Regions from separate parts of the Streptomyces sp. NPDC005262 genome, predicted to be linked through region 1. Evidence: riboswitches for the same ligand, from Rfam matches in the RefSeq annotation. Region 1 holds a riboswitch; each other region holds the start of a gene.
What was found. A riboswitch is a leader RNA that binds a small molecule or an ion and turns the genes downstream of it on or off. The one in region 1 is predicted to bind cobalamin.
Positions count from the first base shown of each region.

Region 2: another riboswitch for cobalamin. It lies ahead of ACFYP5_RS11780 (CbtB domain-containing protein); the one in region 1 lies ahead of ACFYP5_RS01320 (ribonucleoside-diphosphate reductase subunit alpha).
Region 3: another riboswitch for cobalamin. It lies ahead of ACFYP5_RS08115 (prenyltransferase/squalene oxidase repeat-containing protein); the one in region 1 lies ahead of ACFYP5_RS01320 (ribonucleoside-diphosphate reductase subunit alpha).

Region 1 is NZ_JBIAKK010000001.1:309,065-319,382, reverse strand. Features, by position in the region: gene ACFYP5_RS01340 (family 20 glycosylhydrolase) at 1-1,333, opposite strand, end outside; gene ACFYP5_RS01335 (GlxA family transcriptional regulator) at 1,432-2,406, opposite strand; gene ACFYP5_RS01330 (hypothetical protein) at 2,488-2,700, shown strand; gene ACFYP5_RS01325 (ribonucleotide-diphosphate reductase subunit beta) at 2,697-3,710, opposite strand; gene ACFYP5_RS01320 (ribonucleoside-diphosphate reductase subunit alpha) at 3,710-6,106, opposite strand; cobalamin riboswitch at 6,250-6,388, opposite strand; gene ACFYP5_RS01315 (GNAT family N-acetyltransferase) at 6,429-6,929, opposite strand; gene mctP (monocarboxylate uptake permease MctP) at 7,081-8,736, opposite strand; gene ACFYP5_RS01305 (DUF3311 domain-containing protein) at 8,733-8,987, opposite strand; gene ACFYP5_RS01300 (GntR family transcriptional regulator) at 9,193-9,969, opposite strand; gene ACFYP5_RS01295 (extracellular solute-binding protein) at 10,275-10,318, shown strand, end outside.
Region 2 is NZ_JBIAKK010000003.1:401,826-412,143, reverse strand. Features, by position in the region: gene ACFYP5_RS11790 (Asp23/Gls24 family envelope stress response protein) at 1-148, opposite strand, end outside; gene ACFYP5_RS11785 (histidine phosphatase family protein) at 383-979, opposite strand; adenosylcobalamin (AdoCbl) riboswitch at 1,107-1,255, shown strand; gene ACFYP5_RS11780 (CbtB domain-containing protein) at 1,259-1,477, shown strand; gene ACFYP5_RS11775 (CbtA family protein) at 1,506-2,279, shown strand; gene ACFYP5_RS11770 (GNAT family N-acetyltransferase) at 2,369-2,917, opposite strand; gene ACFYP5_RS11765 (SDR family oxidoreductase) at 3,123-3,872, shown strand; gene ACFYP5_RS11760 (SDR family oxidoreductase) at 3,970-4,866, shown strand; gene ACFYP5_RS11755 (TetR/AcrR family transcriptional regulator) at 4,900-5,643, shown strand; gene ACFYP5_RS11750 (tetratricopeptide repeat protein) at 5,768-6,124, opposite strand; gene ACFYP5_RS11745 (pirin family protein) at 6,291-7,256, shown strand; gene ACFYP5_RS11740 (helix-turn-helix transcriptional regulator) at 7,788-8,744, opposite strand; gene ACFYP5_RS11735 (MFS transporter) at 8,937-10,142, shown strand; gene ACFYP5_RS11730 (GFA family protein) at 10,229-10,318, shown strand, end outside.
Region 3 is NZ_JBIAKK010000002.1:643,481-653,798, reverse strand. Features, by position in the region: gene ACFYP5_RS08125 (energy-coupling factor transporter transmembrane component T) at 1-921, opposite strand, end outside; gene ACFYP5_RS08120 (SCO2322 family protein) at 918-1,610, opposite strand; gene ACFYP5_RS08115 (prenyltransferase/squalene oxidase repeat-containing protein) at 1,607-2,872, opposite strand; cobalamin riboswitch at 2,982-3,115, opposite strand; partial or broken gene manB (phosphomannomutase/phosphoglucomutase) at 3,206-3,352, opposite strand; gene ACFYP5_RS08105 (MBL fold metallo-hydrolase) at 3,384-4,421, opposite strand; gene ACFYP5_RS08100 (aldehyde dehydrogenase) at 4,642-6,123, shown strand; gene ACFYP5_RS08095 (ferredoxin) at 6,123-6,356, shown strand; gene ACFYP5_RS08090 (PHB depolymerase family esterase) at 6,603-8,078, opposite strand; partial or broken gene ACFYP5_RS08085 (aldo/keto reductase) at 8,315-8,741, shown strand; gene ACFYP5_RS08080 (3-hydroxybutyrate dehydrogenase) at 8,838-9,671, shown strand; gene ACFYP5_RS08075 (helix-turn-helix domain-containing protein) at 9,717-10,318, shown strand, end outside.

The DNA.
Region 1 (10,318 bases):
TGATCTTCGCGCCGGTGAGGTTCGCCGCTCCCTGGGGCAGCGTCTGACCCTCGAAGCTCAACGGCGTCCAGTCGCTCTCGTACAGCTTCTGGGTCTGCATCGTGAAGCCGCCGCGCACCAGGTAGAGGGAGTAGGCGGAGTTCATGACCGGGGGGCCCTCGGCGAGCAGTGAGGACGGCTGCTGGATGGAGCCGCCGCCCAGCCAGTGCTCGACGGTGATGTCACGGTCCAGCGGGACGACGGCGTTCTTGCCGACGAGCCCGTCGTTCCAGATCCGCAGCGACCTGCCGTCCGCCTTCACATGCGCGTTGACCTGGTTGATGAAGTCGGTGAAGAGATCGTCGGGGGTGGCCGACGCACCGAACTTCGTGCGTGCCGCGGCCTGCAGCTGGGGGTAGTCCGGGTAGGAGGAGCCGATCATGTACTCGTCGGCGCCCATGTGCCAGTAGCGGCTGTCCCAGACCTTCAGCGCCTCGTCGACCATCGAGGTGTAGTACGCCAGCGCCTCGGGTCGGGAGATGTCGAGCCGGGGCGGGGAGGCGACGCCGTTCCGGTCCTTGAGCTGGAGCTCCGGGTGGTTCTCCAGGTAGGTGTCCATGTGGCCGGGGGAGTTGATCTCCGGCACGAGCTCGATGTGGTATTTCCTGGCCATCGCGACCAGCGTGCGGACCTGCGGCTTGGTGTAGTAGCCCCAGAACGCCGACGCCGGGTCGGTGTCGCTCCTGACCTTGGCCTCGATCCAGAGCTGGTTGAGCTTCTGCGACGCCATGTCCTTCATCAGCCGCTCGAACCACTGTGTCGATATGTTGATGTAGCAGGCGCAGACCCCCACTCCGCGCTCGCGGTACGCGGGTACATCGGTGGCCGAACCACGCGCGGCACGGCCGTCGTCGTTCAGCAGCTGGAGAACGGTGCGGGTGCCGTAGAACACGCCGGTGGGGGTCGCGGCGGTGACAGTGATGCGGGAGCCGACCGTGAGCCGGTAACCTTCCGCGCCCAACGCGCCCTTCTCGGAGGGGTCCTGGCGCAGGACGATGTCCCCGGAGTGGGCCGCGCGGCTCCGCGACACCGACGCCTTGCCGTTCAGTTCGCCGGCGAATCGGCCTGCGTCTGCGGCCGTACGACTGTCCCGCACCCCGTCCAGCACGATCCTGGCACGATCGGTGAGCGTGAACTCGCCTTGACCGCCTTGCCATTCGCGGAGCGCGGGCAGCACCTCGGGCGGGGGAGCGGCGGCCGAGCCGCCCTCGGCCGCCGCGCTCTGCCAGGGCAGCAGCGCGGCGGCGAGCGCCGTCACCACGGCTCCGATGGTCCTTCGTCTTGCCATCCGCATGTCCATGCGCCCGACCCTTGCGGGTGGTGGGGTCCGTGGTCCATGGACTGATGCGGAAAATGGTTGGACGAATGGTCGGAGGTCAGGCCCGATGTGGATCAGGCGGCGTCGGAGACGGACATCGGGCCACGGAACGTGCGACGGTATGAATTCGGAGTGGTTCCGAGGGACTTGACGAACTGATGGCGCAACGCGGCGGCGTTCCCGAAACCGGTCCAGCTTGCGATCGCATCCATCGTTTCATCGGAGGTCTCCAGCAAGTGCTGTGCCAGCAGGACTCGTTGTCGTAGCAGCCAGCGGTACGGGGTGGTGCCCGTCTCCTGCTGGAAGCGGCGCGCGAAGGTGCGCGGTGACATGTGCGCCTGCGCGGCGAGCTGCTCGACGGTCATCTCCTGATCGAGATGACGCTCCATCCAGGCGAGCGTCCCGCCGACCGTGTCGCACGCGGTGCGGGGCAGCGGGCGCTTGATGTACTGCGCCTGGCCGCCGTCCCGGTGCGGCGGCACCACCATGCGGCGGGCGATGGCGTTGGCGACATCGGGGCCGTGGGCCTGACGGACCAGGTGCAGACAGGCATCGATCCCGGCGGCGGTGCCCGCCGAGGTGATGACCGGCCCCTCGTCCACGTACAGCACGTCCGGCTCGACGACGGCTCGCGGGAAGCGGCGGGCCAGCTCGGCGGCGTGGCGCCAGTGGGTGGTGCAGCGACGGCCGTCCAGCAGTCCGGCCGCGCCGAGGACGTACGCACCGGAGCAGACGCTCAGCACGCGCGCGCCGCGGTCCACCGCGCGGCGCAGTGCGTCCAGGACCTCCTCGGGGTACTCCCGGTCCATGAAGTGGCTGCCGGCCGGTACGGCGACGAGGTCGGCCTCCTCCAGCCGGTCGAGTCCGTGCGGTGTGCTGATGGTGAATCCGGCATGGGTCTGCAGCACCGGGCCTTCCGCGGAGACCACCGCGAAATCGTGGACCGGCAGACCCTCGTCGCTGCGGTCGAGGCCGAACACCTCGCACAGCACGCCGAGTTCGAAGGGGTGGACCTCGTCGAGCAGGAGAGCGGCGACATTCTTCAGCATGCCGTCAGTGTGGCAGCAATTCGATGCTGTGTGGCAGTCCTGCCACTGCCGAAATATGGCCGCGCGGACGACAGTAGAGGCATGAACACATTCATGAACTTCCTGGCCGTAGTGGTACTTTTCGCTCTCGTCCTGCTGCCCGCGCTCATCGGGCTCGCGCGGGAGCGCCGGATCGACCGTGAGCTGCGCGCCGCAGAGCACGAACGGCGGGCGGAGCCCCCGGAAACGGCAGGCGCCGCGCAGCCGGTCACGGCCACGCGGCGCCCGTACCCCAGGGTGGGGGCCAGGGTCTAGAAGTCGTCGTCGAAGGCGACCGAGCCCTCCACCGCCACCTGGTACGCCGACGGGCGGCGCTCGAAGAAGTTCGTCAGCTCCTGAACACCCTGCAACTCCATGAACGAGAACGGGTTCTCGGAGCCGTAGACCGTCGGGAAGCCGAGCCGGGCGAGCCGCTGGTCGGCCACGCACTGCAGGTACTCGCGCATCGACTCGGTGTTCATGCCGGGCAGTCCGTCGCCGCACAGGTCCCGGCCGAACTGCAGCTCCGCGTCGACGGCCTCCTTCAGCATGTCGGTGACCTGCTGCTGGAGTTCGTCGTCGAAGAGGTCCGGCTCCTCCTTGCGGACGGTGTCCACGACCTCGAACGCGAAGTTCATGTGCATCGTTTCGTCACGGAAGACCCAGTTGGTCCCCGTGGCGAGACCGTGCAGCAGGCCGCGCGAGCGGAACCAGTAGACGTACGCGAACGCGCCGTAGAAGAACAGCCCCTCGATGCACGCCGCGAAGCAGATGAGGTTGAGCAGGAAGCGACGGCGGTCGGCCTTCGTCTCCAGCCGCTCGATCTTCTCCACCGAGTCCATCCACTTGAAGCAGAACTGCGCCTTCTCGCGGATGGACGGGATCTCCTCGACCGCGTCGAACGCTGCCGCGCGGTCGTCCGGGTCGGGCAGATACGTGTCGAGCAGAGTCAGATAGAACTGGACGTGCACGGCCTCCTCGAAGAGCTGCCGCGACAGATACAGCCGCGCCTCGGGGGAGTTGATGTGCTTGTACAGCGTCAGGACGAGGTTGTTCGACACGATCGAGTCGCCGGTCGCGAAGAATGCGACGAGCCGGCCGATCATGTGCTGCTCGCCGGGGGACAGCTTGGCGAGGTCGGCCACGTCGGAGTGGAGGTCGACCTCCTCGACCGTCCAGGTGTTCTTGATCGCATCGCGGTAGCGCTCGTAGAAGTCCGGGTAGCGCATGGGCCGCAGGGTCAGTTCGAAGCCCGGGTCGAGCAGGTTCTTCTCGGTGGTGCTCATTACTGGCAGGCCTCGCAGGACTCAGGGTTTTCGAGGGAGCAGGCGATCGCGTCCGCGTCGGGAGCCGCTGCCTGCTGCACGGGAATGGGGGCGGCGGCCGCGGCCTGGCCGGATGCCGCGCGGGCGATCCGGGTCGCCGGGCGCGAGCGCAGGTAGTACGTCGTCTTCAGCCCCTGCTTCCAGGCGTACGCGTACATCGAGGAGAGCTTGCCGATCGTCGGCGTCTCCAGGAACAGGTTCAGCGACTGGCTCTGGTCGAGGAACGGCGTACGCGCCGCCGCCATGTCGATCAGTCCGCGCTGCGGGATCTCCCACGCCGTGCGGTACAACGCCCTCACGTCCTCCGGGATCCAGGCGAACCCCTGCACCGAGCCGCTCGCCTCGCGCAGCGCCTCACGGGTCCGCGCGTCCCACACGCCGAGCTTCTTCAGCTCGTCCACCAGATACGCGTTGACCTGGAGGAACTCACCGCTGAGCGTCTCGCGCTTGAAGAGGTTGGAGACCTGCGGTTCGATGCACTCGTACACCCCGGCGATCGAGGCGATCGTGGCCGTCGGCGCGATGGCCAGCAGCAGCGAGTTGCGCATACCGGTCTTCGCGATCCGGGCGCGCAGCGCGTCCCAGCGCTCCGGCCAGGTCAGCTCGGTGGTGTAGTGGTCGGGGTGCAGCACACCGCGGGCGGCGCGCGTCTCGGACCAGGCGGGCAGCGGACCGGACCGCTCGGCGAGGTCGCAGGACGCCTCGTACGCGGCGAGCATGATCCGCTCGGAGATCTTCGTGGAGAGCGCGCGGGCCTCTGGGGAGTCGAACGGCAGCCGCAGCCGGAAGAAGACGTCCTGGAGCCCCATCGCGCCCAGACCCACCGGGCGCCAGCGGGCGTTGGACCGGCCGGCCTGCTCGGTCGGGTAGAAGTTGATGTCGACGACCCGGTCGAGGAAGGTCACGGCGGTACGGACGGTGGAGTCCAGCCGCTCCCAGTCGATCTCACCGTCGGCCACGAACGCCCCGAGATTGACCGAACCGAGGTTGCAGACGGCCGTCTCGCCGTCGTCGGTGACTTCGAGGATCTCGGTGCACAGGTTCGACGAGTGGACGACGCGGCCCGGCTCGGCGGTCTGGTTCGCGGTCCGGTTGGAGGCGTCCTTGAAGGTCATCCAGCCCTGGCCGGTCTGCGCGAGGGTCCGCATCATCCGGCCGTACAGCTCACGCGCGGGCATCGACTTGCGGGCCAGGCCCTTGGCCTCGGCGGCCCGGTACGCGGCGTCGAACTCGTCGCCCCACAGATCGACCAGCTCGGGCACGTCGGCGGGCGAGAACAGCGACCAGTCGCCGTCCGTGTCGACGCGGCGCATGAACTCGTCCGGGATCCAGTGCGCCAGGTTGAGGTTGTGCGTACGCCGCTGGTCCTCACCCGTGTTGTCGCGCAGCTCCAGGAACTCCTCGATGTCCGCGTGCCACGTCTCCAGGTAGACGGCGGCGGCGCCCTTGCGGCGGCCGCCCTGGTTCACCGCGGCGACCGAGGCGTCGAGTGTCTTGAGGAACGGCACGATGCCGTTGGAGTGCCCGTTGGTGCCGCGGATCAGTGAACCGCGGGCGCGGATCCGGGAGTACGAGAGGCCGATGCCGCCCGCGTGCTTGGAGAGCCGTGCCACCTGGTGGTAGCGGTCGTAGATCGAGTCGAGCTCGTCCAGCGGCGAGTCCAGCAGATAGCAGGAGGACATCTGCGGGTGCCGGGTGCCGGAGTTGAAGAGCGTGGGGGAGGAAGGGAGGTAGTCGAGGCGGCTCATCAGGCCGTACAGCGAGGCGACCTCGTCCAGTGCGCGCGCCGAGTCGTTCTCGGCGAGACCGGCCGCGACCCGCAGCATGAAGTGCTGGGGCGTCTCGATGACCTGACGGGTGTGCGGGTGGCGCAGCAGATAGCGGCTGTGCAGCGTCCGCAGCCCGAAGTAGCCGAACCGGTCGTCGGCGCCGTCGGCGAGCGACTGCTCGACCAGCGCGTCGAGCCGGGCCGCGTGGAGCGCGACGAACGCGGCCGTGCGGTCCGCGATCAGACCCTCGTGGTGGCCGACGGCGACCGAGGCGGAGAAGGACACCGCGCCCTGACCGGCCGCCTCGTCCGCGATGGTGCGGGTGAGGAGGCGGGCGGCGAGCCGGGAGTACGCGGGGTCCTCGGAGATCAGACCCGCGGCGGCCTCGGTGGCCAGCGAACGGAGCTCTGCTTCGTCCGACCGGGCGTTGCGGCCGCGCAGTGCGGCGGCGGCGACGCGACCGGGGTCGGTGTCGGGCAGATCGACGGTGAGGTCGGTCAGGGTCCGCAGCAGTGCGGTCCCGGGCCCGTCGTTCGTGGTTCCCGTGGACTCGGCGACTGAAGCCGGATCGGCTGGCGCGATGGTCATGTGGTGCTCTCCCTCGCTCGGCTCGGGGCCGGGCGGGGAGCGGGGGCAGCCGGGCAGAGGCGTGCCCGGGAAAGGGGACAGCACTCCGTGCGGCGTCCACCGGCCCATCCGCGAGGCCCGGACGTCTGGGCGTCCGGATCGGTCGAGCCGGACGCGCTGTCGGCAGGTCCTCGGACTTACAGGGTGCGCAAAAGTACACCGATCACACCGTTGCGGGACAGTTCCGGATTCCCACCGGATTTCCCTGCGGCGACAGCGAGCACGAGCATACATGTGGGGGCCGCCCGTTGAGGCAGCCCCCACATGTTGTGTCGTTCGGGGTTCACAGGGTGAGGCTGTAAGTGAGCAGCTGGAGACCTGGAACGGGATACCAGTCGCGCTCCGGAGTCCGTACGAAGCCCAGGCGCCCGTAGATCCGGTGGGCGGCGAGCATGGTCGACTGCGTCGACAGGACGAGCCTCACGACGCCGTCGGTACCCCGTGCGCGGTCGATACAGGCCCGTACGAGCGCCTCGCCCGCCCCGAGGCCACGCGCCTCCCGCGCGACGGCGAGCATCCGGAATTCGGCCTCGCCGGGGCCGGCGATGTCGGCCCACGGGTTGCCGGGCGGTGCGTATGTCACGCCGCCCAGTACCCGGCCGTCGGCGCCGACCGCGACGAGCACGTCGGCCTCGGCGGCACGGCGCGGCACGTCGCGGAGTTGCCCGAGATACGGGTCGTCGGCACCGAGGTCGAGCAGGCCTTCGTCGAGGTACGCGTACGCGGTGATCTCGCCGAGGAGGTGGTGTTCGGTGGGGTCGACGGGCCTGATCGCTATGTCCATGGCGGCAGTGTGCCGTACGGGGGCGGGGCCCCGGGGGCAGCTGCCCCCGGTGGGCCAGGGTGCCGCCCCTGTCAGAAACCTGTGTGGCCCGGCCGGCGACGGATCTTTCCTCCGTCGCCGGCCGGGCCACATTTTCGACCGGCGTGCAGGCCTAGTTGGTCGACGGGCTCGTGTCGGGGGAGGAGGCCGGCTCAGGCCTGGCCAACGGGAGTTCGACCTTCACGCCCGGGTCGCCCGCGTCCGCCGTGTAGTCGGCCGGTGACGTCTCGTCGATTCCGGCCGGGGCCTTCACCGCGTTCAGGACGAACGTCAGCACCACCGTCACCACCACGTTCAGCACGAACGCGGTCAGGCCGATGTAGCCGATCTCGCCGATCCCCGGGATCTCCTTCGATGAGCCGCCGAAGTGCGCCTGGGTCGGGCTCGCCACACCGTACGCGGCGAGCGTGCCGTAGAGCATGCCGACCGCCCAGCCGGCGAGCAGCGCCCAGCGGTGGAACCACCGGGTGAACAGGCCGCCGACCAGTGCCGGGAACGTCTGCAGGATCCAGATCCCGCCCAGGAGCTGGAAGTTGATCGCGACCGTCTTGTCCATCGTGAGGACGAAGACGAGCGCACCGACCTTCACCAGCAGCGACACCAGCTTGGAGACCTTCGTCTCCTGGGCCGGCGTCGCGTCGGGCTTCAGGAAGTCCTTGTAGATGTTCCGGGTGAAGAGGTTGGCGGCGGCGATCGACATGATCGCGGCGGGCACCAGTGCGCCGATACCGATCGCGGCGAACGCCACCCCGGCGAACCAGTCGGGGAACATGTTCTCGAACAGCTGCGGGATCGCCAGCTGCCCGTTCTGCACCTTGACCCCGGCGGCGATCGCCATGAAGCCGAGCAGCGCCAGCAGGCCCAGCATCAGCGAGTACAGCGGCAGGATCGTGGTGTTGCGCCGGATCACGTCACGGCTGCGGCTGGAGAGCGTCGCCGTGATCGAGTGCGGGTACATGAAGAGCGCGAGCGCCGAACCCAGGGCCAGAGTGGCGTAGCCCCATTGGCCCGCCTCGCCCGGTGCGAGCGCTCCGCGTGGGGCGCCGGTTGCCGGGTTCTTCTGCGAGAACGCCTCGCCGGCCTTGGCGAAGATGTCGTCGAAACCGCCCAGCTTGATCGGGATGTAGATGATCGCCACCGCGATGACCAGGTAGATCAGGCCGTCCTTGACGAACGCGATCAGCGCGGGGGCCCGCAGCCCGGAGGAGTACGTGTACGCGGCGAGCACCGCGAACGCGATCAGCAGCGGCAGGTCCTTGACGAACCAGTGCGTGGTCTCGCCGCCGCCGACCCCCATCACGTCCAGCACCGCCTGGATACCGACGAGCTGGAGCGCGATGTACGGCATCGTGGCGAGGATGCCGGTGACGGCGACCGCCAGCGAGAGCCCCTTCGATCCGAAGCGGCCGCGGACGAAGTCCGAGGTGGTGACGTACCCGTGCTTGTGCGACACCGACCACAGCCGCGGCAGGAAGGTGAAGATCAGCGGGTACACGAGGATGGTGTAGGGGACCGCGAAGAAGCCCGCCGCGCCCGCCGCGTAGATCGCGGCAGGGACGGCGACGAAGGTGTACGCGGTGTACAGGTCGCCGCCGAGCAGGAACCAGGTGACCCAGGTGCCGAACGACCGTCCGCCCAGCCCCCATTCGTCGAGGCTGGCCTCGTTCTCGGCCTTGCGCCAGCGCGCGGCCATGAAACCGATGACCGTGACGGCCAGGAAGAAGAAGATGAAGACGCCGAGCGCGACGCCGTTCACGCCGTCCTTCATGCGGAAGCACCCCCCTTGCGGGAGCGCTGGTCACGCTGCCACAGCTTGTACGCGACCATCGTGAGCGCGGTGGAGATCAGGACCCAGAGCATCTGGTACCAGTAGAAGAACGGAATGCCGATGAAGGCCGGGTCCACCTTCGCGTACGAACCCACCCAGAGCATCGCCACGAACGGCGCGATGAGACAGAGGGCGATGACCACCCTCATAGGTGTGACCGTTGGTGGTTTCGTATCTGTTTCTTCTGGCATATGGCGACTCCGTCCCCTCGCTGACCACCTGTTGTAATGCGCAGGAAATCTAGGGGAGAGTTCCGGCCAGCGTCACCCCCTGTCCGCATTTCGGTCCGGCAACGGTGTGCCGGGGCCGGGGAAGAGGATGCCGCTCAAGGGGCTCATTCCTGATATTCCGTCCGCATTCGGGCGGTCGGCCGGTCAGGAGGCGGGACCCGTCGTCTCAGTCGGTCGGCCGCTTCAGACGCGCCACGAATTTGTAACGGTCGCCGCGGTACACCGACCGCACCCACTCCACCGGTTCGCCCTGTCCGTCCAGGGAGTGACGCGACAGCATCAGCATCGGCAGGCCCACGTCCGTACCGAGCAGTCCGGCCTCTCGCGGGGTGGCGAGCGAGGTCTCGATGGTCTCCTCGGCCTCGGCCAGCCGGACGTCGTACACCTCGGCCAGCGCTGTGTACAGCGAGGTGTACTTCACGAGTGAACGGCGCAGTGCGGGGAAGCGTTTCGCCGACAGATGGGTGGTCTCGATCGCCATCGGCTCGCCGCTGGCCAGGCGCAGCCGCTCGATCCGCAGCACCCGGCCGCCGGTGGTGATGTCGAGCAGCCCGGCGAGGGTGTCGTCGGCCGTGACGTAGCCGATGTCCAGCAGCTGCGACGTCGGCTCCAGCCCCTGGGCGCGCATGTCCTCCGTGTACGAGGTCAGTTGAAGGGCCTGCGAGACCTTCGGCTTGGCCACGAACGTGCCCTTGCCCTGGATGCGTTCCAGCCGGCCCTCGACGACCAGTTCCTGGAGCGCTTGGCGCACGGTCGTGCGCGAGGTGTCGAACTCGGCGGCCAGGGTCCGCTCCGGCGGCACGGGGGTGCCGGGCGGCATGGTGTCCGTCATGTCGAGGAGATGGCGCTTGAGGCGGTAGTACTTCGGCACGCGGGCGGTACGCGTGGCCGCACCGGTGCCCGCGCCCGTCTCGTTCTCCGAACTGCCCCCGTCGGCACCCATCGCCCGCCTTCCCGACTGCTGCGCTGCTGCCGTCACCGGCTCCTCCATCTGTCGCGGCTCACATGGTGGCACGGTCCGGTCACGGCTCGTCGCCCTCCCTCAGGTGTCGGTCCTATAACGGACGCGAGTGCACTTCTTATACACCCTTGACACCCCTAAAGGTCTAGGCCAAGCTCCCGGTACTGGTCTAAACCATTAAAGACCAGGTCCCAGCCCCACGGGCAGTACCCGTCGTATGCGGTTGTGCGGCGGAGGGCGTTCTCGGGTGGTGGGGGGAATTCTCTTGCATCCCTGAGGAGGGTGTCGTGAAGCGCGGACTCATCGCGGCCATTGGTGTCGTAGCTCTCAT
Region 2 (10,318 bases), on a different contig from region 1:
CCACCACGCCGTCGGCGATCGTGGTGCGCCCCCGTACCCCGGGTTCCGTTCGACGGCTTTCTCGGCGGTTTTCGCCCGATCCCGCCCCGTGCGTGGACTCGGACGGGCGGGTGGTCTCGGTCCGGCTCGCCTGCGTTTGATCGGTCATGCTCGGTCGCCCTTCCCATGAGGAGGTGGGCTCGATCGCCTTGGCCATCTTACGTACGATTTGTCCACATTGCCTGGCCGGAAGGGTCCGCGGCCGGGCCCGCCGCGGAGGGGAACGGGTCCTTGTGTGTGGGGGGCCTCGTGCGCCCGCCCTCCGACCGGGGCGGAAAGGCGAGAACCCATGGTGGAGCGGCGTAGGTGATCCCGCGAGCTTTCACGGAGACGACTGCCCCGGCTACCGTCCGTGCGCAGCTGGGGTCTCGTCGGTTCCGGGGCTCAGGGGCCGCCCGCAACGCAGATTCCAGCGCCCGGACCGACCGCTGAGCTCGGTCAGCGTCAGCGGAGCGACGTCCAACCGCCAGAAGGCCTGCGGCGGAAGGCCCAGCGCATGCACGATCGCGGCCCGCACCGCCGCGGGTTCGACCACGGCGAGCACGCTACCGTCATCGGCACCCTCCCCATGCAGTGAATCCAGCCAGCCGCCTACCCGGGCATGCAGATCCAGTAGCGACTCACCGTCGTGCGGGGCCGCCGAGGGGTCGGACAGCCAGTTCGACACCGCCTCCGGCTCGTCCCGGCTCACCTCCGCCAGCCGTTGTCCGCGCCAGCGCCCCAAGTCCCAGCGGCGAAGGGCGGGTTCGGGCTTCGATCGAAGCCCCAACGCCTCGGCGGTCCCGGTGCAACGCTCGTCCGAGCCGTGCACCCGGTGGTCGGCGGCAGGCACCTCGGCCGCGACCGCACGCGCTCGTCGGACGCCGGACGCGTCGAGCGGGGTGTCACCGTCGAAGCGGGCCTCGCGCAGCGCCACGTTGAGCGCCGGTGAGATCAACATCACCCGTACCGTGAACACCCGCGTCAACTCCCTGAACTGTGGCCTCTTCAGTAAGCACACCATGGCATCCAGGGCTGAGGGGTGGGCAGATGGTGCCATGGCGGCAGGGTGCTCCCAGACGGTATGGTCGCGACGAACATGACGACGGTGTGATGGAAGTCCGGTGAGAATCCGGCACGGTCGCGCCACTGTGAACCCGTATCCGTACGGGAAGTCAGACCCAGCACTGTCGTCTCAGGCACCACGATCGGGACGCGTGTTCCCCCAGGAGGTTCTGCCATGGCACAGACTGCTGCCCCCGCCGCCGTCGCATCACCCGCCATCACCCCCATCTCACTGAAGGCCATTGCCCCTTGGGCGGTCTTCTTCGGCATTCTCATGCTCGTCCTGCTGTACTTCGTCGGTGCCGAGCAGGGTGCCACCGCGGTCATCTCCGGCGAGGGTGTCCACGAGTGGGTCCACGACGGTCGCCACCTGCTCGGTTTCCCCTGCCACTGACCCACCGCGCAAGCCAGGGGAACCCCTCATGAACTCCATATCTGTCAGAGCCCTGCTGGTCCGCGGCATGCTGGCGGGCCTCGTCGCGGGTGCGCTCGCACTTGCCGTCGCCTACTTCCTCGGAGAGTCGCGGGTCGACGCGGCGATCGCCCTCGAAGAGGCGCACAGCCACGACCACGGCGGCGGCGAGGAACTCGTCAGCCGTGCCATGCAGTCCACGGCCGGCCTCGCCACCGGTGTCCTCGTCTTCGGCGTGGCCATCGGCGGCATCGCCGCGCTCGTCTTCTGCTACGCCCTCGGCCGCATCGGCACATTCGGCCCCCGGGCCACGGCCGCACTGATCGCGTTCGGCGCCCTGCTGACCGTGTATGTCGTGCCGTTCCTCAAATACCCGGCCAACCCGCCGGCCGTCGGCAACCCCGACACGATCGGCCAACGCACCGCCATGTTCTTCCTCATGGTCGCTCTGAGTGTGCTGCTCGCCGTTGCGGCCGTCATCCTCGGCAAGCGGCTGGCTCCTCGCCTGGGCAACTGGAACGCGACGATTGCCGCATCGGCCGCCTACGTCCTCGTCATCGGGCTCGCCTACGCCTTTCTGCCCTCGTTCAACGAGGTCGGCAAGGACTTCCCGGCAAGCCTGCTCTGGGAGTTCCGCCTCGCCACCCTCGCCGTTCAGGCCACGCTCTGGACCACTTTCGGTCTGGTCTTCGGCTACCTGACCGAACGGCTGCTGGTGCCGGCACCGCACCCGGTCCCGGCGGGGGACGGCACCGCGTCCCGCACGGCCACCGCTGCCGGCTGACCGGCCGAAACACCACTACGACCGAACCCGCCAGGAGCCGCCTGGCGGGTTCAGCCGTGGGAGGGGTCGAGACGCCCGGGTACCCGGCGTCATGATGGACGTCGGGCGGAGACCTGGGGAGAAGGCGCGTACCCGTCGGCTCCGTCCGTCGCCGTCGCTCCGCCCCCGCGTTCGGCCGCCCAGTCGATCCGATAGTGCCTCAGCAGGTCTTCCTCCCCGACGAAGCGCATACCGGCCGCTGCCATGACGTGCTGGGACGCGACGTTGTCGACGTCGGCGTCGCCCCTGACCGACGCGACACCCGCGGCCCGGGCGAACTCCAGCAGCGCGCGCAGAGCCTCGGAGGCGTACCCCTTGCCGCGCATCGCCGGTATCAGGCCGTAGCCGATCGTGACCTGCCCCCGGTCGTCCGGGGCACCGTGGAAACCGACTCCGCCGATGGCGTGCCCGTCCTCCCGGAGGCGGATCTCGTACGCGCCGAACGGGTGGGGATTGCCGGTGTCCGCGCAGTGTTCCAGGAAGTGCCTCGCGCCCGCCCTGTCGCCGTCGTTGGGATAGTCAGGTGCCCATAGGGCGTCCGGCCAGGGACGGCCTTCCACTACGTACTCGGCCTCGACCGGGGTCAGAGGGTGGAGCACGAGCCGCGTTGTCTCAAGAGCTTCCATGACTCGTCGGACTATCACGGCGGCAAGCCTCGACGCATCGGAATTTCGACGGACCGAAGCGTGGTAGCAACGATCCTAACGTTGCTACGTAAAGAGTGTAGCGACGCTACTCAAATGCTGTTAGCGTTGCTCCACCGGAAGCGGACATCACCGCACCCCTTCGAGCGGGAGCAACGCCTTGACTGAGCAGACCACCACCACCGCACGCCGGGTCGCGGTCGTCACGGGAGGATCCAGGGGCATCGGCCGGGAGAGCGCCGAGCGCCTGGCTGCCGACGGATTCGCCGTCGTCATCAACTACGCGGGCAACCGGACCGAGGCCGAGGCCGCCGTCGCGGCGATTGCCGCCGCAGGTGGCGAGGCGATCACCCACCGTGCGGACGTCGCCGACGAGGCCGCTGTGGCGGCGCTCTTCGATGCGGCGGAGGAGACCTTCGGGGGAGTCGACGTCGTCGTCCACGCCGCGGGCGTCATGACGCTCGCACCACTCGTCGACATGGATCTGGCGGGGCTGGACCGGATGTACCGCACCAACATCCGCGGCACCTTCGTCGTCGACCAGCAGGCGGCCCGCCGCCTGCGCGGCGGCGGAGCGATCATCAACTTCTCCAGCTCCGTGCTCTCGCTGGCCCTCCCCGGCTACAGCGCCTACGCCGCCACCAAAGGCGCGGTCGAGGCCATGACCCTGATCCTGGCCCGCGAACTGCGCGGCAGGGACATCACGGTCAACGCGGTGGCCCCCGGGCCGACCGCCACCGCTCTCTTCCTCGACGGCAAGGACGAGGCGGTCATCGAGAAGCTCGCCGGCCAGGCGCCGCTGGAGCGCCTCGGGACTCCGCAGGACATCGCGGAGGTCGTCGCCTTCCTCGCCGGTCCCGCCCGCTGGGTCAACGGTCAGGTCGTGCGTGCCAACGGCGGCATCGTCTGACCCCGCCCGCTGCGGCCGGAGACTGCCGCCGCTACGACCGCGTCACCTCTTCCTTCTCTTCTTCTCCTTCACCGACCGAAAGACCGAGGACTGAGTCATGAGCAAGACCATCGTCATCACCGGCGCGGGATCCGGCTTCGGTGCCCTGTCTGCCCGCGCTCTGGCAGACGAGGGCCACACCGTCTTCGCGGCCATGCGCAACACCACGACACGCAACGCCGCACGGGTGGCCGAGGCGGTGGCGTACGCCGCCGAGCACCAGGTGGACCTGCGGACGGTCGAACTCGACGTGCTGTCCCAGGAGTCGGTGGACGCCGCAGTGGCCACCGTCCTCGCCGATGCCGGCCGGCTGGACGTGATCATTCACAACGCCGGACATATGGTCACCGGCCCCGCCGAGGCGTTCACGCCCGAGGAGCTCGCGGCGGTCTACGACACCAATGTGCTCGGCACCCAGCGCGTCAACCGGGCAGCCCTCCCGTACCTGCGCGCCCAGGAAAGCGGACTGGTCGTATGGGTGGGGTCCACGTCCACCAGAGGCGGCACCCCGCCCTATCTCGCCCCGTACTTCGCGGCCAAGTCCGCCATGGACGCGCTTGCCGTCTCGTACGCCGCCGAGCTGGCCCGCTTCAACATCGAGACCACCATCGTCGTACCCGGCTCCTTCACCTCCGGCACCGACCACTTCGTCACCGGCGGCCACCCCGCCGACCTGACCGTCGTCCCGGCGTACGAAGAGCGCTACGCAGGGATGATGGACCAGGTCTCCGAACGCCTGGCCGCTCTCGCGCCCGCCGACGCCGACGCCTCCCAGGTCGCCGACGCCATCGTCCGGGTGGTCGGGACGGAGCACGGCAAGCGCCCCTTCCGGGTCCACATCGACCCCGTCGACGACGGCAGCGAAACGGTCAGCGCCGTCGCCGACCACATACGCTCCGAGTTCCTCACCCGCATCGGCCTCGACGACCTGTTGGTTCCCCGTGCAGCGCGCTGACCTCCGCGTGCTCCCCTTGATAGCGTCCGTTCGATGAGCACTCGTGCACGCATCCTGGAAGTGGCGGCCGCCCTGGTCGCGAAGTCGCCGGACGGGGGCATCTCCACCCGGGCCGTGTGCGAGGCCGCGCAGGTGGGGGCGCCGGCCCTCTACCGGTACTTCGGTGACAAGGAAGGACTGCTCTCGGCCGTCGTCGATCACGGCTTCGATGCGTACCTGGCTACGAAGCGGGAGCGCGGCGACACCGCGGACCCGGTCCAGGACCTGCGCGACGGCTGGGACAGTCACGTCGAGTTCGCCCTGCGCAATCCGAACTTGTACCGACTGATGAATTCCCCCGCCATGCGCACCCCGCCGGCCGCGGCGCTCGAATCGCATCGGATCCTCACCAGGGACCTGGAGCGGGCCGCAGCACAGGGAAGGCTGCGGATTGCGCCCGAGCAGGCCGCCCAGATGATCATGTCTGCCAATGTCGGCGTCGCGCTGATGCTGGTCGCCCGCCCGGCGACGTTCACCGACGACGGCATTTCCGTCCGGGTACGCGATGCGGTGCACGCGGCTGTGTTCGTACCCGAAGCGAGCGGCAGTCAGCCGGAGGACGCGGGTGAGGCGCAACTCCCCTCCACCGCCAACCGGCTGCGGGCCCTGTTGCACGCCTCTCCTCACGCCGGACTCAGCAAGGCCGAATCGGCCCTGATGACCGAATGGCTGGTGCGCGTGACGAACGCTGCGGGAAGCCGGGCCGCGGACGACGCGGAAACCGATCGCTCCGGCTGAGGCGCCGAACCCTGAGGGGCAGGATGCCGAAGGCCGGTGACCGCCCGGCGACGCCGGCCCCCGACAGCGCGCCCGGTCGACTGCCTCCTGCATCCGCCCACGGGCCACCCGAAGGCGCTCCGCCTCAGATGTCCGAGTCGTCCCCGAAGTCCCCGGACATCGCCGCCGCCATCCGGAGGTGCGGCGTCGCCTCGGCCTGCCGTCCCTGCCGCTCCAGCGTGCGGCCGAGCATCAGCCGTGCGTAGTGCTCGACGGGGTCGCGCTCCAGTACAGCCCGCAGTTCCGTCTCGGCCTTACCGAGCCGTGCCGAGTGGTAGTAGGCACGGGCCAGCAGCAGCCGCGGGGCCACCTGCTCCGGCGCTTCCTCGACCAGCCCACCCAGGATCCGGGCCGCGGTGAGGTACTCCTTCGCCTCGAAGAACATCCGGGCGCGGTCCCAGCGGTCGGCTGCGGTACCGAACTCGAAGTAGCTGTCGTTCACTTGTCCTCCTCGGTCGCGACCATCCCGGTTCCTGCCGGTCGAGCGTCCGCTCGTCCGCCCAGCCGTTCGTTCGCCGTTGACAACACAGCATAATGGTTGAACATTCCACTAATATTTCGGCGTGGGTATCGATCACCCACGCCCGCACGGGAATAGGTTGAGCGCCATGAGTAATCTCGATCGCCAGGCCGCACTCTCCGTCTGTGGAGGGCGGGGTTTTGTCGTCGCCGAGCCGGTGCGTGAACTTCTCGCCCCGCGCCACGTCCAGCTCGGCGAGTCCACCGAGGTCCGTCGGTTGCTGCCCAATCTCGGCCGGCGCATGGTCGGAGCCTGGGCCTTCGTGGATCATTACGGCCCCGACGACATCGCCGACGAGCCCGGGATGCAGGTCCCCCCGCACCCCCACATGGGTCTGCAGACGGTCAGCTGGCTCCATGAGGGCGAGGTGCTGCACCGCGACAGCCTGGGCAGTCTGCAGACGGTCCGCCCGCGCGAACTGGGGCTGATGACCTCCGGCCGGGCGATCAGCCACTCCGAGGAGAGCCCGAAGCCGCACGCCCGTCTTCTGCACGGCGCCCAGCTCTGGGTGGCCCTGCCCGACGCGCACCGGCAGGTCGAGCCGCACTTCCAGCACCACACCGAGCTGCCCACCGTCATCGCGCCCGGCCTCACCGCCACGGTGATCCTCGGCGAACTCGACGGCGCCACCTCACCCGGCACGGCTTACACCCCGATCGTCGGCGCAGACATCGCTCTGACGGACGGCGCCGAGGCGCGACTGCCGCTCGACCCCGACTTCGAGTACGCAGTGCTGTCGATGTCCGGCGAGGCGGAGGTCGACGGCGTGCCCGTGCAGCCCGGATCGATGCTCTACCTCGGCTGCGGCCGCACCGAACTCCCTCTGCGTGCCGCCTCCGACGCGGGCCTCATGCTTCTGGGCGGTGAGCCGTTCGAGGAAGAGATCGTCATGTGGTGGAACTTCATCGGCCGTTCCCACGAGGAGATCGAAGAGGCCCGGAGGGACTGGATGGAAGGGGCCCGCTTCGGAGAGGTGAAGGGCTATGACGGCGGACGGCTGGCCGCCCCCGAACTGCCGCCGGTGGCACTCAAACCGCGGGGGCGGGTGCGCTGAGCTGGGGTGCCGGCAGGCGCGACAGGCGCGGCCTTCGTCGTACCGGGCGACTGTTGTCCCGAGTGGTGCCCGAGCCTGGTCGTGCGGTGCCCGGCGTCGGACCGGTCTCTGCCCTCGGCAGGCCGACCGCCTCGCCGCAACGCAGGCTCCGGAAGACCGGGTGCGAGTAGTTCAGCGACAGGAAATCCCGGCGAGATTGATCTTGCTGGGATTCCCCTGCTTTGCAGGGCTTCGAGCCGGCGGGCGATGGCGCCAGTGGGGGTTCGAGCGAGCGGCTCCACAGAGCGATCTTCAGAAACCGAAGGCGGGCTCAATTGGTCAGATCGCCCCCGTTGAATCCATGGCCTTGACCGTCGGTGGTGTCCGCATCAGAACGGGGGCGGCCCGGCCGTGGCACCTTGGACCGGGTTCCACGATACGCAGGGCGGTCGAGGCTTCCTCGATACTGTACGAACCCGACAGTCCCGACCCGGATCACGATGCCCTCGTCGGACGGCCGGAGATCACACATCGATCACCGAGACTCAGCGTTCACCCGTCGGCGGACCGTTCTTGGGTTGCGTCTGCTCCCCAACTGGCCAGCAGGCGCAATGCCTGCTCGGACGGCGACCCGGGTTCGGCGTGGTAGGTGCTCAGGGACTGGTCCTGGTCGCCGGGGAGTGCGAGCGTCTCGTAGCGCAGGGTCAGGTCGCCCACGAGCGGGTGCGTCAGGCGCATGGTGCCGTGGGTCTTCCTCTTGACGTCGTGCGCGGCCCACAGCTTGCGGAAGTCCTCGCTTTTCATGGACAGTTCACCGATCAGTGACGCGAGCAGTGCGTCGTCGGGATGCAGACCCGCCCACAGCCGCAGTTGTCCCACCACGTCGTGGGCCTTGGTGTCCCAGTCCGTGAAGAGCTTGCGGGACGCGGGGTCGAGGAAGGTGATTCTGGCCCAGTTCCGGTCCTGCGGAGCTCTGGCTGCCCAGTCACCGAAGACGGCGGAGGCGGTCTGGTTCCATGCCAGCACGTCGGATCGGCGGCCCCATACGTAGGCCGGTACGCCCTCCATGGCCGTCAGGAGTTCTCGTACCTCGGGTCTGACCTGCTGGCGTGGGGGTTCGACGCCTTTCGCGAAGTGTTGTTTGAGCTGAGCCAGTTGCAGAAGGTGGGCATGCTCGGCGTCGGAGAGCCTGAGGACGCGGGAGATGGCATCCACCACTTCGCGGGAAGCGTTGCGCGCGTTCCCCTGTTCGAATCGCGTGTAGTACGCCGCGCTCACTCCGGCGAGCTGTGCCAGTTCCTCGCGTCGCAGACCCGGGACACGGCGCCGTCGGCTGTAGTCGGTGAGCCCGACGTCGGCCGGCTTGAGGCGATCCCGGCGGGTACGCAGGAACTCGCTCAGTTCCGCGCGTGGGTCGAGGTCCTCGTGCGGCTGCTGCTGAGGTTCTGCTTCCGGGGCCGGCTTCGCAGCCCGGGAACCGCCGGTATGGGCGGCGTGGTGGGTTGCCATGTTTCGAGTATTGCTTGATTTGTGCAGCTCAGCCTGTCCCTGTCAGTGATAGCTCCACGTGACGTAGACGAAGTGAGTGTCTGGCTAACCCCGCGCGCTCGATGGACTCTCGAATCGTCCTGATCGACGGCTTCGTCTCTCGTCAGGCATCACTCGCCCGGAAGGGCTCCCCCACCGCCCCTGGAACAGCACATGACCGACACTGTCACCACAATCCCAGCACCGATTCAGACGACTGCGCGGCAGAATCGCCTGCCGACAAGGGCCCTGCTCGGCCTCTTTCTGGCCGGGTTCATCAGCATCCTCACCGAATGCCTGCCGGCCGGTCTGCTGCCGGAGATGACCCGCACGCTGGGCACGAGCGTCTCGCTGACCGGCCAGACGGTCACGCTGTACGCGCTGGCCACCGCCCTGGGCGCCATCCCGCTGGCTCGATTCACCGCCACCTGGCGGCGCAAGCACGTTCTACAATTCGCCCTCGCCGTCGTCGCCGTCTCGAACGCGCTCACCGCGTCGTCCAGCGACTACACGCTGACGATGGCGCTGCGCTTCGTCGCGGGTCTGGGCACCGGACTCATCTGGCCGTTGCTCGGCGGCTACGCCGCCCGCCTCGCCCCGCAGGGACGGCAGGGCCGCGCCATTGCTGTCGCCCTGGCCGGAACCCCGATCGGACTGGCTCTCGGAATCCCGCTGGGGACGCTGCTGAGCAGCATCGGCGGCTGGCAGCTCGCCTTCTACGCCTCGGCCGCCGTGACAGCCCTGACCATGGCCTGGGTACTGGCGGCCGTCCCGAACCTGCCCGGACAGCCGGTCCAGAGCCGTATCCGGCTCTCGGAGGTGCTGGTCATCCCCGGGCTGCGGCCCATCCTGTTCGCACTGGCCACCTACATGATCGCGCACAATCTTCTCTACACCTACGTCACCGACCTGCTCTCTCACGTCGGGATGTCGGGCCGGACCGGCTGGGTGCTGTTCACCTTCGGTGTCACCTCCGTACTCAGCGTGCTCGTCGTCGGCGCAAACATCGACCGTCACCTGCGCACGCTGGTGGTGGTCAGCACCGTGGTTTTCGGGGCCAGCGTGCTCGTTCTGGGCGTGGTGTCGGGGGTGCCGATCCTGGTCTATGTCGCGGTCGCGGCGTGGGGCTTCGCGTTCGGCAGTTCCCCGAGCCTGTTCGTGGGCGCGGCGATCAACGCGACCCGGGATGCCGCTGACATTGCCCAGTCGATCACCATCACGGTGTTCTCCGCCTCCATCGCCGTCGGCAGCTTCCTGGGCGGTCTGCTGATCGCCGGGCTGGGCACCGCCTCGATCACCTGGGCCGCACTGATCCTCCTCATCGCCGCGGCCGCCACCGTCATCGCCGGCAAGAAGCGGGCCTTCCCCACAAGCGTCTGATGCCGCGCACGCACCCCTGTTTTGCCCACTCGAAGATCCACCAGCCGGTCAGAAGCCCGCGACCCGAAATGAAAGCGACCCAGAGAATGAGCACCACCGATCTGATGCCCAGCCACCACGCGCGCACCGGACACTGCCTGTGCGGCTCGATCAGCTACCGATTTGATGCAGAACCC
Region 3 (10,318 bases), on a different contig from region 1:
GTCGGGCCGGTAGCGGGTGCGGACCGAGCGGGCACCGCCGAGCCGGAGCCCGGCCATCGCGGCGACGAGCCCGGCGAACAGCAGCGGCAGCCCGTAGACCGCACCCTGCGAGGCCAGCAGACCGTACGTGCCGGCGCAGACCCCCAGCAGCCCGCCGAGCGTGAGGACGTTCGTGGTGTGCCGGACGGCGCGCGGCACCTGGGCCGTACGCCCGTATCCGCGCGCGTCCATCGACGCCGCCACCGCCACCGACCGCTCCAGCGCACCCTCCAGCACCGGCAGTCCGATCTGCAGGACGGCCTTGATGCCACCGGCGGGGCGGCCCCGCAACCGCCGTGCGGTGCGCAGTCGCACCACATCGGCAACCATGTTCGGTGCGAACGTCATCGCGACGACGACCGCGACGCCCGCCTCGTACAGTGCGCCCGGCAGCGACTTCAGCAGCCGGGCCGGGTTGGCGAGTGAGTTCGCCGCGCCGATGCAGATCAGCAGGGTGGCCAGCTTCGCCCCGTCGTACAGCGCGAAGAGCAGCTGTTCGGCGGTGACCCGTCCGCCGATCCTGACGCCCTGCGCCCAGTCGGGCAGCGGGACTTCGGGGAGGGCGAACACCGGGTGAGTACCGGGGATCGGCGAGCCGAGAAAGACGGAGAAGAGCAGCCGCACGCCGACGACGAAGAGCCCGATCCTGATGAACGCCCCGTATGAACGGGCCCACGGCGCATCGGTCCGGCGTGCCGCCACGACGTAACCGGCCACCCCCACCAGCAGCCCGAGCAGCAGTGGATTGCTGGTCCGGGAGGCGGCGGTGGCCAGCCCGAGCGCCCACAGCCACCAGGCCCCGGCGGGCAGGGCGTTGCTGCGGGTCGCCGCGGGGGCGCGCAGGGCACGGCTCGGCCGGGCCGGGCCGGCGGAGACGGTCATCCGCGGCGGCGGCGGGCCTGCACGACCGCGGCGACGCCGAGCAGAAGGACGGCGGCGACACCGGCGAGCACCCCGGCGGACGGTCCGCCGCGGCCGCTCCCCGGGTGGGCCGAGGTGGACGGGCTCGCCGGCGCCTGCGACGTACCGTCGGCGCGGCCGGTGCCGGAGACCTGCTCACCGCAGCCCGAGGCCGGATAGCCGGAGATCGCGCAGAGCAGCGCCTCGCTGCTGTAGCGCAGCGGCCTGGCCACCGAGGCGAGGGCCTCCGCGGCGCTCGCGTCCTCGGCGACCTGTGCGCATGCGGTACGCGGCGCGGGCGGCGTCTCCCCGTCAGGTGCGTCCGCGGCCGTGCCGGGGTCGATGACGAGCGCGACCCGCTTGGTGCCGTCCTTGGCGGGGGTGTCGGCACAGATCGCCGCGAAGTCGGGGGCGCGGCGCGGCTTCGCCGAGTCCTGGGAGTCCTCGCTCACCGAGAACCGGAAGCCCTGCACCGTACCGTCGTCGGGCCGGACCAGAGACGGGCCCTGGGTGGCATACGCCCAGCCCGTCCCCTTGCCTTCCCAGAACGACCAGTAGCGGTAGCCGGCCGCGTGGGCGGTGCCCGCGCCGAGCACGGTCAGGACGGCGCCCAGAACGAGCAGCAGGGCGCCCGCTGCCGGCCACCCGGATCGATTCCCCGCTCGGTTCACAGCTGCGGGGTCTTCCGGCGGTTGCTGATGAGGAAGCCGACACCGGCACCGGCGGCGAGACCGATACCGACGAGCCACCACACGCCGAGGCCGGCGTCGTCGCTGGTGCCGTCCTGTGCCGCGTAGTCGCTGCTGGCCGGAGAGGGTGTGTGGACGGCGGCCGGCTTCGGTCCGGTCGCGCTCAGCCGCTCGACCAGGTCGACACCGCCGAAGTCGCGGGCATCGGCGCCGGTCGTGTGGGCGGCCACGATCAACTGGGCGTAGGCGGCGGGGCCGTTCTCGGCCGCCCAGGGCGCGGCGTTCTTCTTCAGCCAGCCGAGCGCGTCGGCCGCCTTGTCCTGGTGGCCCGCGGCGGCCAGGGCGACGACCGCGTCCGCGGTGTTGCCGAAGTCGGGCTGCTCGGTGGTGTCGGTGGCGCCCGGCATCGGCGGCTGGTTCAGGTGGCCGGTCTTCGCGAGGGCACCCGCGAGATAGTGGGCGCCGTTCTGGGCGGCCTGCTCGGGCTTGACGACGGCGCCCTTGTGGCAGGTGGGCGCCTTGTCCTCGGACGCGGAATTGTTCCAGGCGGCCAGCCCCTTGCCCATGGAACCGAGCACACCGGCCGCGGTGGCGTCCGCGTTGGCGACGAGCTTGCCGGCCTTGTCGGGCTGGTACGCGAACGCGCCGCCGTCCTTGCCGCCGCACGGGATCGCCAGCGCGAGCAGCGCGTCGTACGGCGTCCTGCCACCCTTGGTCGTCACATCGCCGAGCCGCTCGCCCCGCTTGGCCAGGGCGCCGATCACGATCGAGGTGGAGTTGGCGTCGCTCGGCGAGCCCGGGTTGTAACCCCAGCCACCGTCCTCGTTCTGAACGGACTTCAGCCAGGCGACCCCGTTGTCGGCGGCATCGCCGTGGCCGCCGACCTCGGCGAGCGCCTGGACCGCGGCGGCGGTGGCGTTGGTGTCCGTCATGGTCTTCGCGTCGCACGGCTTGTCGGCATCCGCGCGGTACGAGGCGTAGGCGCCGCTGTCGCACTGCTGGGCGACCAGCCAGTCGACGGACGTGGCCGCGGGGGTGACCCCCTCGAGCCGCTGGGCGATGAAGGCCAGCGACTGCCTCCAGACCCCGTCGTACGTCGGGTCCTTGGTGCCGTACAGCCCGGACGGCAGCGCGACGGACGGGGTGGGCGACGGAGACGGCGCCGCCACCGCGGCCGGGGCAGCGGCCGCACAGAGCACGGTGGCGGTGGCGGCGAGCGTTGCTGCGGTGCGGCGAACGGTCATGGTGGGCTGGGCCTCTCCTGCGGTAGGAACCGGGCACAGGCACACTCAGGCACCAGGCTCCGGCCCCGTATGCCTCGACGGTGCCGGTCACCGGGGTTCCGGTGACGCGAGCCGGTCACGACCGCGGACAGGGCATTCCGACTCACCGCTGTGTCAGCGGCTCACGGTTGCGTGGTCAGTGCCGGATTCGCACCGGCTTCCCCCTGAACGGGCATGATGACGACTCCGACACTCTACCGGGGCGTAGCCCGCCGCTTCGGGCGGAGGGGCGCCCGGAACAGCGACGTACGTCACCCATGGGATCGGGCCGGACGGAGTCGTGGGAAGAGGAGGTCAGCCCCTGGTGACCGCCGGCGCCTCATCGCGAACCATGGCCATGGTGAACTCGGCCCGGGCTTCGACGTCCAGGCGCAGGAGCGGCTCGGTGCGGGAGGGGCGGACGTCGAACCATCGGTCCGCTGCCGTGACGGTCAGGCCGTCGGAGGGCCGGGACCGCTGGTCCGCGAACCCTTCACACCGCGATGTACGTCACCGGATCGCTCCCCGTCATCGCCTCCGCGCGCCCCAGCTTCACCAGTCGGCGGACGTGGGCCTCGGCCTCGGAGACCGCGATGTTCCGTGAGCCGTGCGGGATCTGTTCCCACGGCCGGTTCCACTCCATCCGCTCGGCCAGCTGCCACGGTGTCAACGGGGTGGCGAGCAGCGCGAGCAGGCCGGTCAGCCGCTCCTCGTGGTGGTCGAGGAGTTCCTGTACGCGCCGGGCCGCGTCCGGGAACGCGTGCTGGTGGGCGGGCAGCACCTCGGCGACCCCCAGCCGGCCGATGCGCTCCAGCGAGTCGAGATAGTCGCCCAGTGGGTCGGCGGCCGTCGCATCGTCCGGGTCCTCGTACAGCCCGATGTGCGGGCTGATCCCGGGCAGCAGATGGTCGCCGGAGAAGAGCCGGCCGCGGCCGGGCAGGTTCGCCGGATGGTCCTCCTCCAGATGCAGGCAGACGTGGCCGGGGGTGTGGCCCGGCGTCCAGACCGCCCGGAGGCGGCGGCCCGCCAGGTCGAGCAGTTCGCCGGGGACGATCTCGCGGTCCGGGAGGGCGGCGCGCAGGCCGGGCAGGGTGCGCATCCGGCCGGTGGCGCGGGCGGCGTGCAGTGGGGCGAGGTGGTCCTCGGGGGCGCCGACCGCGGTGAGTTTCGCCGCCAGGTAGGCCAGCCAGGTGCCCGGTTCGGACTCGCGGGTGCGGCGCACGATCGCGGTGTCCGCGGCGTGCATCGCGATCCAGGCCCCGGATGATTCGCGGACCTGGCCGGAGAGGCCGTGGTGGTCGGGGTGGTGGTGGGTGATGACCACGCCATGGATGTCGGTGATGCCGGCTCCGATCGCGGTGAGGCCCGCGACCAGGGTGTCCCAGGCCTCCGGGTCGTCCCAGCCGGTGTCGATCAGGACCGGGCCGCGGCCGGTGTCGAGGACGTGTACCAGGGTGTGGCCGAGCGGGTTGTCCGGGATGGGGACCTTGATGGACCACACGCCGCCGCCGTGCTCGGTCACCTGTGTCATGAGGTCCCCATCTCTCGTCCCGGCATGCGGCTGTGCTGCGCCGCATCCACTGTAACGAGAACTCGTTCCAGTAGTGGCCCCGGTCGACTATTTCGTCCGAGGTCGATCACCGTCGGATCCGTGGACTCCTGGAACTGGAACTGGTATCAGTTCTGACACAGAGTCAGGTATGGAGTCAGGTGCGGAGTCGGTACGTGCCGGGTCGCGGGAGGCAGCAGCCATGACCGAGCTTGTCGAACACGGAAAACTGTTCATCGGCGGGGAGTTGGTCGATCCGCTCGGCCAGGACGTCATCGAGGTGATATCTCCCCACACGGAGCAGGTCATCGGCCGGGTGCCGCACGCCTGTGAGGCGGACGTGGACCGCGCTGTCGACGCCGCCCGCCGGGCCTTCGACGAAGGGCCCTGGCCGCGGGCGTCCCTCGACGAGCGGATCGAGGTGATCACCCGGATCAAGGACGCGTTCGCCGTGCGGTACGAGGAGGTCGCCCGCGTCATCAGTTCCGAGAACGGAACCCCGTACAGCTCCAGTGTGATGGTGCAGGCGCTCGCCGCGATGATGGTGTGGGACGCGGCGATCACCGTCGCCCGTACCTTCCCGTACGAGGAACGGCGCGACGGCGTCCTCGGGCCGCTGCTGGTGCGCCGGGAGCCGGTCGGGGTCGTCGCGGCCGTCGTGCCGTGGAACGTCCCGCAGTTCACCGCCGCCGCCAAACTCGCGCCCGCGCTGCTGGCCGGCTGCACGGCCGTCCTGAAGGTCTCGCCCGAATCGCCCCTGGACGCCTACATCCTGGCCGAGATCGCCGCCGAGGCCGGGCTCCCCGAGGGCGTGCTGTCCATCCTCCCGGCGGACCGCGAGGTCAGTGAGTACCTCGTCGGGCATCCGGGCGTCGACAAGGTGTCGTTCACCGGATCCGTCGCGGCCGGCCGCCGGGTCATGGAGGTCGCTTCGCGCAACCTCACCCGGGTCACCCTGGAGCTGGGCGGCAAGTCCGCCGCCGTCATCCTCCCGGACGCGGATCTCGACGCGGCCGTCGCGGGCATCGTCCCGTTCGCCTGGATGATCAACGGCCAGGCGTGTGTCGCCCAGACCCGCATCCTCGTCCCGCACTCCCGCTACGACGACATCGCCGAGGCGTTCGCCGCCGCGGCGGGCGCGCTGAAGGTCGGCGACCCGCTCGACCCCGCCACCGAACTCGGCCCGCTGGTCGCGCGGCGTCAGCAGCAGCGCTCCCTCGACTACATCCGGATCGGCCAGGAGGAAGGCGCCAAGATCCTTACGGGCGGGGGCCGTCCGGCCTCCCAGGAGCGTGGCTGGTACGTCGAGCCGACCCTCTTCGGGTCCGTCGACAACTCCATGCGCATCGCCCGCGAGGAGATCTTCGGGCCGGTCATCTGCCTGCTGCCGTACGGCGACGAGGCGGAGGCGGTGAAGATCGCCAATGACTCGGAGTACGGGCTCAGCGGCAGTGTCTGGACCGCCGACACCGAGCGCGGCATCGACATCGCCCGCCGGGTCAGGACCGGCACGTACAGCGTCAACACGTTCAGTCTCGACATGCTCGGCCCGTTCGGCGGCTACAAGAACTCCGGTCTGGGACGGGAGTTCGGCCCCGAGGGGTACGGCGAGTACTTCGAACACAAGATGATCCATCTGCCCGCCGGGTACCAGCCCGCGGAGCCCGGACCGCAGGAGGCGTGATGGGGGACCGCTGGCACGTGGAGGTCGACCGGAGCGTCTGCATCGGCTCCGGGATGTGCGTGAACCACGCTCCGGACGGCTTCCGGCTGGACTCCGCCCGGCAGTCGCACCCGGACGCCCCGGAGACCGACGCCAACGAGCAGGTGCTCGCCGCGGCGGAGGGGTGTCCCGTCGAGGCGATCACGCTGACGCTGCGCGACTCGGGCGAGGTGGTGTTCCCGCCGGAGGACTGAGGGCTGTCCAGTGATCCCTGGTGGATCGGTGCGCGGCGTCGGATGCGGTGCATCGCAAGGCGGGGGGGCGTCATCGTGCCGGTCGTATTCGGGCGTTCCGACAATGCGGCGAGGTGCCGTAGCTGTCGTCGTGCGCCCGCCAGGGATTGCGGGACAGCCCTTAGGGCCTCTGCCCCGCGGCGGGAACGTGAGCGCAAGGTGCGGCCCGACGCGGGACCGTCGGGCCGCACCGTCGACGGACGGGTGCTACGCGGTGCAGCCGGTGTCGGCGATCACGAAGTAGCCCGCCGGTGACTCCCGCAGGGTGTGCGTGACGAACACGTTGTACAGCCCCATGTTCTGCTCGGACCCGTTGGCGTACACATAGCCGCCGGTGGTGTGCGCCCTGCCCGCAGCCACCTGGGCGTAGTTGGTCGCCGTGTAGCAGGCGCCGCCGCCCGTCCCGCCGGTCGTGGTCGCCGTCACCGCGGCCGAGACGGTACCGGCCGCGCCCGATCCGTCGACGGCCGCCACCGTGTAGCGGTACGAGGTCCCGGCGGACAGGCCCGTGTCCGTGAACGCCGTCGACGTGGGCCGGCCGACCTCGGTGCCGTTGCGGTAGACGGCGTACGAGGAGGCTCCCGTCACCGCGCTCCAGGACAGCGAGGCGCTGGTGCCCGTGACACCGGTCACCGTCAGACCGGAGGGGGCGGGGAGCGGGTTCTCGCCGCCGCCGGGTACGCCCTGGTCCAGCCCCCAGAAGACGCCGGTGTAGTACGACGAGCAGATCGAGTTCAGGAAGTACGCGGCCGTGGACCCGCACCTGTCGGTCCCCGAGCCGGGGGAGACGGCCAGGCCGTGGCCCATGCCGGAGATGGAGTACGTCTCCACCGCGGGTTTCCCGGAGGAGTCGTTGTAGACGCTCCGGGTGGTGTTGCCGGGGAGGGTGTCGGTGCTCGACGGGGTCTGGCCGATGCCCCACACATCGGTCCACTGGTCACGCAGCGCGGTGGCGTTGGCGGGGTACACCGTGTAGTCGGACGTGCCCTGCCAGATGGCGACCCGCGGCCACGGGCCGGTGTAGCCGGGGAAGCCGGCGCGGACCTTGGCGCCCCACTGGGCGGGGGTCAGCTTCTGCGGGCCCGTCTGGCAGCCGGAGGCGGCGGCCTGGCTGGTGGCGCACTGAGCGGGCAGGCCGGACGCCACGGAACCGCCGGCGAACACGTCCGGGTACGCGGCAAGCAGGTCTGCGGTCATCCCGCCGCCCGCCGACAGGCCGGTGACGTACACCCGCCGCCCGTCGGAGCCGTACTGCTGCTTCGCGTGCTCCACCATCTGCACGATGGAGGCCGCCTCGCCCTTGCCCCGGGTGTCCTCGGCCGGATCGAACCAGCCGAAGCAGGAGAGCGAGTTGTTGGCGGACGTGGTCTGCGGGAAGACCACGGCGAACTTCCAGAGGTCGGCGTACTTCGGCCAGCCCGAGTTGGTGTAGTAGTCGTTGGCCGTCTGCGTACAGCCGTGCAGGGCGATCACCAGAGGTGCGCCGGCGGGCAGATCGGCGGGCGCGTACTCGTACATCTGCAGGTTGCCGGGGTTCGTGCCGAAGCCGGTGACCTGCTGCAGGCCGCCGGCGGCAGCGGCGGGCTGCGTGGCGCCCACGGTGCTCAGCGTCGCCGCGACGACGCCGAGGACAGCCGTGGACGCGACGCGCCGTAGCAGGCGTCGCAGGATCGATGGGCGCACTGGGGGCCTCCCTGTTCGGAACGTGCGGGCGTGCGGACTGTTGCCGGAACCTACGAGTCCGGGCCGTCCCCGCCCATGGGGCGGGCTGACATCCCTCGGGCCCCGCTGTGTGCGGCGCCGCCCTTGCGCGGCGAGCACCGGCGAGGAGCGGCCGTTGCCATCGAGTGCGCTCGAAGATGCAGACTCCCCGTCGGCAACGCCCTTATTGGCAAAGGGCTGTTGGGAGGGAGACAGGAATGCGCTACCGCACGACCGGTACGGACCCGAAGACCCGCCGCGAGGTGAGCGTGCTCAGCCTCGGCGCCATGCTGATGGGCGCGCTCACCGACGAAGCGACCTCGTTCGCCGTCCTCGACCGGTACGCCGAGGCCGGCGGCACCTTCATCGACACGTCGAACAACTACGCGTTCTGGATCGACGGCAGTCAGGGCGGGGAGAGCGGACCACCCGGGCAACCGGGCGCGGCAGGCGGCACTGCGGACGGTGGCCGAGGAGACCGGGGCGACCGTCAACCAGGTGGTCCTGGCCTGGCTCCTCGGCGGCGAGGTCCCGGTCGTCCCGCTGGTCGGCGCCTCTTCGGTGGCACAGCTGGAGGAGAGTCTGGCGGCGGTGGACCTGGAGCTGACGACGGAGCAGCGGGCGACGCTGGACGCCGCCCACTGACCACCCGCACCATGTACGCCGCCACCATGGCGACGTGCGGCGGTGTGTGCACCGACCCCGTGTGACGTGGGCTTCGACCTCCTTACGGTGACGACCATGGAGACTCCCCAGAGCCCGGTCCACGGGCCCGCGCCGCTCACCGTTCCCCCGCCCCGCGCCGCCGCTCCGTCGCCGTCGCCCGCTGATCCGGTCCTGGCCGGGCGAACCGCGCTGGTGACCGGAGCGGCGAGCGGCATCGGGCAGGCCTGCGCCGAGGCCCTCGCCGCCGCGGGTGCCCATGTGTACGTGGTGGACAAGGCCGCCGACGCGGCCAAGAGCCTGGCGGAGCGGATCGGCGGAACGGCCTGGGTGGTCGACCTGTCCGTACCCGAGGCGGTGGACACACTGCCGGACGACGCGGACCTGGTGGTCAACAACGCGGGGCTCCAGCACGTCGCTCCCGTGCACGAGTTCCCGCCGGACCGGTTCGCGCTGATCCACCGGGTCATGGTGGAAGCACCGTTCCGCATCTTGCGCCGCACCCTGCCCGGCATGTACGAACGCGGCTGGGGGCGTGTCGTCAACATCTCGTCCGTCCACGGGCTGCGCGCCAGCCCCTACAAATCGGCGTACGTATCGGCGAAGCACGCACTGGAAGGACTCAGCAAGGTGGTCGCTCTCGAAGCAGCACCGCACGGGGTGACCAGCAACTGCGTCAATCCCGGCTACGTGCGCACCCCGCTCGTCGAGAACCAGATCGCCGACCAGGCCCGTACGCACGGCATCTCGGAGGAGGAAGTGGTGGGCAAGGTGATGCTGGAACGCAGCGCCATCAAGCGCCTCATCGAACCCCGGGAGGTCGCCGAGGCGGTGCTGTGGCTGTGCGGACCGCACACCGGTCACATCACCGGCACCTCGCTCGCGATGGACGGCGGCTGGACCGCTCACTGACACTCTCCAGGTACACATCGAATCCCCGACGAACGATGGCCGCCCATGTCTGCACCGCCCCCCTCCGCCGCGCCCCACCTGCGTCGCCTCCTCGACCTGCTGACCGAGGACGCTCCCGCCGAGGCGCTGGGCGCCGTCTCCTCCGAGGCGCGGGCCGCCGGTGTGCCCGCGGGCGACCTCGCCGAGGTGGAGCGGGCCACCGCCACCGCACTGCGGATCAGGGGAGCCCTGCGCCAGCACCGGCGCCGCGAGCTCCAGCTCACCGCGCTCTTCGACACCGCGGGCGACCTGGCGGCCTCCCGCGATCTGGACGAGGTGCTGAAGGCGATCGTCCGGCGGGCCAGGATGCTGCTCGGCACGGACACGGCGTATCTCACCCTCCCCGACGAGGAGGCGGGGGACACCTACATGCGGGTCACCGACGGTTCGGTGTCGGTCCTCTTCCAGCGGCTGCGGCTGGAGCTCGGCGAGGGGCTCGGCGGTCTGGTCGCGCAGACCGCGAGCCCGTACGCGACCCCCGACTACCGCACCGACAACCGCTTCCGTCACACCCGCAACATCAACGCCGGGGTCCTGGACGAGGGGCTCGTCGCCATTCTGGGCGTGCCCCTGCTCCTCGGCTCCAGCCGCGGCGGTACGGGCAAAGT